3 regions of the Rhizobium sp. 22-785-1 genome follow, and region 3 is predicted to be linked to each of the others. Evidence: predicted binding sites of a transcription regulator. Region 3 holds the regulator's gene; each other region holds the start of a gene.

The links. Region 3 encodes LexA, which represses DNA repair genes until DNA is damaged. Its sites were predicted from a motif close to TGTTCNNNNTGTGTTCNG; they were not measured.
Region 1: the regulator LexA is predicted to act here: its motif matches at 1,341-1,358, upstream of ACQZ5M_RS19770 (YifB family Mg chelatase-like AAA ATPase).
Region 2: the regulator LexA is predicted to act here: its motif matches at 1,182-1,199, upstream of ACQZ5M_RS20435 (energy-coupling factor ABC transporter ATP-binding protein).

The regions. Positions count from the first base shown of each region.
Region 1 covers NZ_JBNWDI010000012.1:51,760-54,027, forward strand. The annotation lists gene ACQZ5M_RS19765 (aspartate-semialdehyde dehydrogenase) at 1-896, opposite strand, end outside; gene ACQZ5M_RS19770 (YifB family Mg chelatase-like AAA ATPase) at 1,431-2,268, shown strand, end outside.
Region 2 covers NZ_JBNWDI010000013.1:81,406-83,673, reverse strand. The annotation lists gene ACQZ5M_RS20440 (energy-coupling factor transporter transmembrane component T family protein) at 1-445, opposite strand, end outside; gene ACQZ5M_RS20435 (energy-coupling factor ABC transporter ATP-binding protein) at 442-1,122, opposite strand; gene ACQZ5M_RS20430 (winged helix-turn-helix domain-containing protein) at 1,236-2,268, shown strand, end outside.
Region 3 covers NZ_JBNWDI010000001.1:348,994-351,261, forward strand. The annotation lists gene kdsA (3-deoxy-8-phosphooctulonate synthase) at 1-141, opposite strand, end outside; gene lexA (transcriptional repressor LexA) at 623-1,348, shown strand; gene ACQZ5M_RS01655 (GFA family protein) at 1,496-1,894, opposite strand.

The DNA.
Region 1 (2,268 bases), on a different contig from region 3:
TCACGAATGCGCGAAATATATGTCGCATCTTCTCCTGCGCACTCGACCGGGGTGACGTAGCCGCCGTTTTCATGCTTGTCGATGACGAGGCAACCGGGCGCTTCGCGAAGGATGTCGCGCGCCTGATCGGCAGTGATTTCGTTTTCGAACTCGATATTGACCGATTCCGAATGGCCGATGAAGACAGGCACGCGCACGGCCGTGCAGGTCACCTTGATCTTCGGGTCCAGCATCTTCTTGGTTTCTGCCAGAACCTTCCACTCTTCCTTCGTGTAACCGTCTTCCATGAAGACATCGATATGCGGAATGACGTTGAAGGCAATGCGCTTGGTGAACTTCTTGGTTTCAACAGGGTCAGCCACGAAGACCGCACGAGTCTGCTGGAACAGCTCGTCCATGCCTTCCTTGCCAGCGCCAGAGACGGACTGGTACGTGGAGACAACTACGCGCTTGATCTTGGCAGCATCGTGCAGCGGCTTCAGCGCCACGACGAGTTGCGCCGTCGAGCAATTCGGGTTGGCAATGATGTTCTTCTTCTTGAAGCCCTCGACGGCGTCGGCGTTGACTTCCGGCACGATCAGCGGAACGTCCTGATCGTAGCGCCAGGCAGAGGAGTTATCGATAACGACGCAACCCTGCGCTCCGATCTTCGGGGACCACTTCTTAGACACATCGCCGCCAGCAGACATCAGGCAGATGTCGGTATCGGAGAAATCGTAGTTTTCGAGATTGGAAACCTTCAGCGTACGGTCGCCGTAAGACACTTCCGTGCCCTGGCTACGGGCAGAGGCCAGTGGAACGACTTCGTCTGCCGGGAACCCACGTTCCGCCAGAATATTCAGCATTTCGCGCCCGACATTGCCGGTGGCGCCTGCGATTGCAACTTTGAAACCCATGATCAAGCTCTCTTTCTGCCTCTCCTCTTTTTGGTGAGGGGGAGCCGCCAAACCGCGGCTTCCTTTCCCCGGCCAAACCGGGGAGAGAGCGGCGGGCCAGAGACGTCAGACGGTTTTAATCGTCGTTTTGGCCGTAATTCGGATGGAATAGGAAAGGCGCGCAGGATCGCCGGCTGAACCCGCCGGGCTTTGCATGACGGTCATGTGCTGAACATGTCGCATGACGTTGCGCTCCTTTTCGTGCGAAAGCTATTAGGAGGTTTGTCTTTTCTGTCAAGCGCAAACATAGCCGCCGCCTGGCAGGTTTATCGGGTTTTTGCCGACAAGTTTGCGCACGCCGCAGCGCAGATAATGTGGTCGGTCTAGTTGTCATACAGGTTACCAGCCGTGGCCGTGAACGATCTCAAACGCCACCCGGCGTAAGAACATCGAATCTGACCCTTATGTTCTTGTTTTATTCTCCTTCCCATGCCAAGTTAACTGCACGATAGGGTAGAGCCGTGCGGACGGCGAATACGGCTGTGGGGGCCATTCATGGTAGCGCGCGTCAATACAATTGCGTTTCAGGGTATCGAGGGCGTCCCTGTCGAAGTTCAGGTCATGGTCGCACCTGGCAAAGTCGGAATGCAGATCGTCGGCCTGCCGGATAAGGCTGTCGCCGAAAGCCGCGAACGTGTCCAGGCGGCACTTCACGCATCCGGCCTCGCCATGCCCGCCAAGCGGGTCACGGTCAATCTCGCCCCTGCCGATCTTCCCAAGGAAGGCTCGCATTTTGACCTCCCAATCGCGCTTGGCCTTATGGCCGCACTTGGCGCCATTCCGGCAGAGGCGCTCAACCGCTTCGTCGTGTTGGGAGAACTTAATCTGGACGGCACGATCGGTGCGGTGGCAGGTGCTCTTCCAGCGGCGATTGCCGCCAACACGCAAGACAAGGGTCTGATCTGCCCCGCCGATAGCGGACCCGAAGCAGCATGGGCGGGTGCCGATATCGACATCCTTGCGCCGCGCAGCCTGATTGCCATCGCCAACCATTTTCGCGGCACGCAACTTCTCTCAAGACCGGTTCCCGCCATTCGCGCCAACCCGGATAATCTGCCGGACCTGGCAGACATCAAAGGCCAGGAGAGCGCGAAACGCGCGCTCGAGGTTGCGGCAGCCGGTGGTCACAATCTCCTGATGGTTGGCCCGCCCGGCTCCGGCAAATCCATGCTGGCCTCCCGTCTGCCTTCAATTCTGCCACCGCTTTCGGCTTCTGAACTTCTCGAAGTCTCGATGGTACATTCGATCGCAGGCCAACTTTCCGGCGGTAAACTCTCCGATCGACGCCCGTTTAGAACACCGCACCACTCGGCGACTATGGCCGCCCTTGTCG
Region 2 (2,268 bases), on a different contig from region 3:
CGGGGACGAAGCGAACCACAAGGCCAACCGCGAGGCCCACATCGGCTGGCTTTGCCAGGCCGAGCTTCTCAAGTGGGCGAAGTGCATAGGTGATCTCGTCCATGAATTGCGAGATGCTCACACTTGCGGTTACGGCGGTCGCCAGCAATGTCAGAGCGCTCAACCTCAAAAGCGTGACGGTGGCATCCATCGCAGGGATCAGCAGAAAGCTGAACGTGGCGATGATCGCGATCGTCAGAAAGACCGGGCGAAGGCGGGAGAGCGTTTCGCGCAACCCCAGTTGCGCCTGCCAGAGAATGAAGCCTGCCAGAATGACCGCAATGCTCAGGATTAACGTATCACGCGTGAGAAACAGGCCGGCGCTGAAGGCTGCCAGCGTCAACAGCTTCACGCGGGGCGAGAGCCTGTAGAGCCAGCCCGTTCCCTCGGCGTAAAGGCTTCTCATGAGAGCGCGATCTCCCGGTACCGGGCAATCACCTCTTCCGGCTCGCCATCCAAAACAAGCCTAGCCTGATGAAAGAGCAGAACGCGGTCGAACGTTTGAAGCAGGGGAAGGTCATGGGTAATGACCAACACATCCTGCTCCAAGCCGAGGATAGTCCGCTCCACCACCGCGCGGTTCTTCAGATCGAGTTGATTCGTCGGCTCGTCCAGGATCAGGATGTTTGGGCCGGTGATGGATAGCGCCGCAAGCGCTGCAAGCTGCAACTCGCCCCCCGATAGTCCATGGGCACGGCGGTCTGAGAGATGGGCGATGCCGAAACGCTGCAAGGTTGCCGCCACAGCCGCATCGACAGCGATTTTGCCAACGCCGCGGTTCTTCAGTCCAAACGCAATATCGTCGCGAATGATCGGTAGGATGATCTGGTTTTGCGGGTTCTGGAAGACAAAGCCCACCTGTTTCAAGACAGCATCGGCATCCTTGATCGTATCAAGCCCATTGACGATGACCCTGCCGGTGCTGGGCTTGGTAAGGCCGTTGATCAATCGGGCAAAGGTGGTCTTGCCCGAACCATTCAGGCCGATCACGCCAATGCGTCGCTCCGACAGCGAAAGATCGAGCGGCGCAAGCGCTGTTCGCCCCTCGAAGGTCACACTCGCATTCTGGAACTGAATGTCCACGCCGTTTCCCCTAATCGTCCGTTGCGCTTCTATAAACACAAAGACGCTTTGGCGAAATAAAGAACAAAAAAAGAACATTGATTTCGAGGCGGGAGACTCCTAGAGTTCAGGGCATGGCGATTCTGGTTTCCAACGAAGCAGCACGGCGTATTTTCCTGGCGAGACAGGGTCTTTCGGCACCGCCGAACAGGGCGCTGTCGAAGGATGGATTGCTCGAACTTATCACGACGCTGGGCTTCGTGCAGGTGGATAGCATCGCCACGGTAGAGCGAGCCCATCACCAGATCATCTTCTCCAGAAACCAGACCTACAAGCGGGAGCATCTGACCGCGCTCCTGGAAAAAGACCGAACGCTTTTCGAGCACTGGACGCATGACGCGTCGATCGTTCCGACAGCCTTTTATCCCTACTGGAAACACCGATTCCGTCGCCGCGAACCGATCATGCAGGAGCGCTGGCGTAAATGGCACGGGGAGGGGTTCGATTCCGCCTTCGAGGAAACCTACCGGCACATTGCCGAAAACGGTGCAGTCATGTCGCGCGACATGAAGGCAGAGGATCATCAATCCGGTGGCTGGTGGAACTGGCATCCGTCCAAGAAGGCACTTGAATATATGTGGCACACCGGCAGGCTTTCGATTGCCCGCCGTGTGAACTTTCAGAAGGTTTACGATCTCTCAGAACGCGTCATTCTGAAGGAGCATTACGATCGGGACGTCAGTCATGAGGGGTTCATCGATTGGGCCTGCCGTGAGGCGCTATCCCGCCTGGGCTTTGCGACATCGGGAGAAATTTCCGCTTTCTTCGATCTGGTAACGCCGAATGAGGCGAAGGACTGGGTGATGGGTCACCGGGACGAATTGGTCGAGGTCTCGTTGATCTCTGCCAATGGCGCGAAGGAGCGCGCATCCTACGCCTTTTCGAGTTTCGCACAGGAGATGGAGGCGGAGGCGTCACTCGAGCCGCCGCAGCGGGTCCGGGTTCTCAGCCCCTTCGATCCGCTGTTGCGCAACCGCGCCCGCACCGAACGCCTTTTCGCCTTCTTCTATCGTATCGAAGTCTTCGTGCCGGAGCCGAAGCGCCAATATGGCTACTATGTCTTCCCGCTTCTCGAAGGCGATCGCATGATCGGACGCATCGACATGA
Region 3 (2,268 bases):
TGTGCCGGCAATCATGAAAGCATGGTCGCGGCTTTCCATCTGGCACGGGCCGGCAATCAGCGAAAACCGCTCCGTGTTGGAGAAGGATACAGCGCCTTTTCCCTCGCCAGCGACCACTTTCAAATTGTTCTTTACAGTCATCTCATTCCTCACGACTCATGCGCCGGACATCGCCGGCAACCGCAACTTTGCGAGCATGCAAAGGCCTTACAACATCAGCCCGAAAATCGGAATCAATTTTCCAGCTTTTCAGGCTTGATACCTTGCGCCAGCAACATGCGACAGACATTCTCGCTGTTCTCACCTCCAGAGAAAGTTGGGCCGGTTACGATGCCTTCCAGGCCTTCTTCGCACGCTGGCTTCGGCCTGCTCCTTACTCGTCCTGCGAGACGCGCTTCTAACCAAGCTGAGCGATCAACCTGCTGCTCGCCATCGTCGTGTTCAGGAGGATGCTGTCATATTCCTAGCGGCAAGCTTCCACATTTGCGCGGAAACAGGACAGCAAAACGGCAAGCCCGAACGTTTGCGGAATTTTAAGGGATTGCAGAACACATATGGAACATATAGTGTTCGTTCTGTATTTGTTTCGCGAATCTTCGCAACGCATTCCAAGGGTTTTCTCATGCTCACGCGCAAACAGCAGGAACTGCTCCTATTCATTCATGAACGAATGAAAGAGTCCGGCGTGCCGCCGTCTTTCGATGAGATGAAAGATGCCCTGGACCTCGCTTCCAAATCCGGTATTCACCGTCTGATCACCGCCTTGGAGGAGCGCGGCTTCATCCGCCGTCTGCCGAACCGGGCAAGAGCGCTGGAGGTTATCAAACTCCCGGAAGCCTATTCCGCACCCGCGCAGAAGCCCGTACGTGGATTCTCCCCAAGCGTGATCGAGGGCAGCCTCGGAAAGCCGAAAGCGCCGGAACCTGCTCCTGCCCCGAAGCCAGTAAATGATGCGATTTCAAGCGCGGTCACCGTTCCTGTGATGGGACGCATCGCTGCCGGTGTTCCGATCTCCGCCATTCAGAACAATACCCACGATGTTGCCGTGCCGGTGGACATGATCGGAACGGGTGAACATTACGCATTGGAAGTCAAGGGTGACTCCATGATCGAGGCCGGCATCTTCGATGGAGACACCGTGATCATACGCAACGGCAGCACGGCCAATCCTGGAGACATCATCGTCGCTCTTGTGGATGATGAGGAAGCGACGTTGAAACGGTTCCGCCGCAAGGGTGCTTCGATAGCCCTGGAGGCCGCGAACCCGGCCTATGAAACCCGTATCTTTGGGCCCGACAGGGTCAAAATTCAGGGCAAACTTGTGGGTCTCATTCGCCGTTATCACTGACCGGTGACTGAAGGCACCCCTACATCGGACCGGTTGAGCGCAGTAATCTCAGAACAAAACCAAAAAAGCAGGTCATCGCCTGCTTTTTTTGTATTCCGCGCGTCAACGGAGACAGAAGCAATGATGGGACAATGAAACTGCACGGGTCTATCGCCCTTCTTCGGTTCGGCCTGTCGATTTCCGATCGCGATCGAAACGGCGCAATGCGGGGAAATCCGGAAGCCATGCCTCACGGCGGATTGTCCAAAGCTCGTAGGTCGGCTCAAATTGATCCGGCTCATCGAGTGAACCGAGATTGACCTCTACTTCGTCGCCGCTCCGGCCAAAAACCGGTGAACCGCAATCGGGGCAAAAAAAGCGGCCATTGTAGCTGCGAGTGTCTCCATCGATCGTTACGGCATCCTCTGGAAAAATTGCCGAGGCGAGAAAGAGCGCACCATGATGTTTGCGACAATCCATGCAATGACAAATCCCGACACGATAGGGCTGACCGACGAGAGATAGCCTTACCTTGCCGCAGGCACAGCCGGCAGACCTCACCACCATGTTATTCCTCCTACTTCACGATACCTAGCCACCGAACACCGAACTTCGAATGAAGTTCAAATCCCACCACTCACGGCGACTGTCTTTGCTCTTCGACAGACCGACACATCAAATAATGTGAAGACCGCTATTCGTGATCCGGCCTGTAACTCCCTGTGGGACCGCGCTACGAGATTACTGACAAATGTTGTCACCCGCGAAAACCCAAGCATTGTCCGCATGAGACTGCGCAACGGTATGCAGCAGTGAGAGGCGCTCTAATATCGAACGAGGGCATATGCGCGGATCTGAATGATTGGGACGCGCTTCAACGTGAACCAGCGCCGGAAGCCATCAAGCCATGCGAACAAACGCATCACCATTTGGAGACAAAA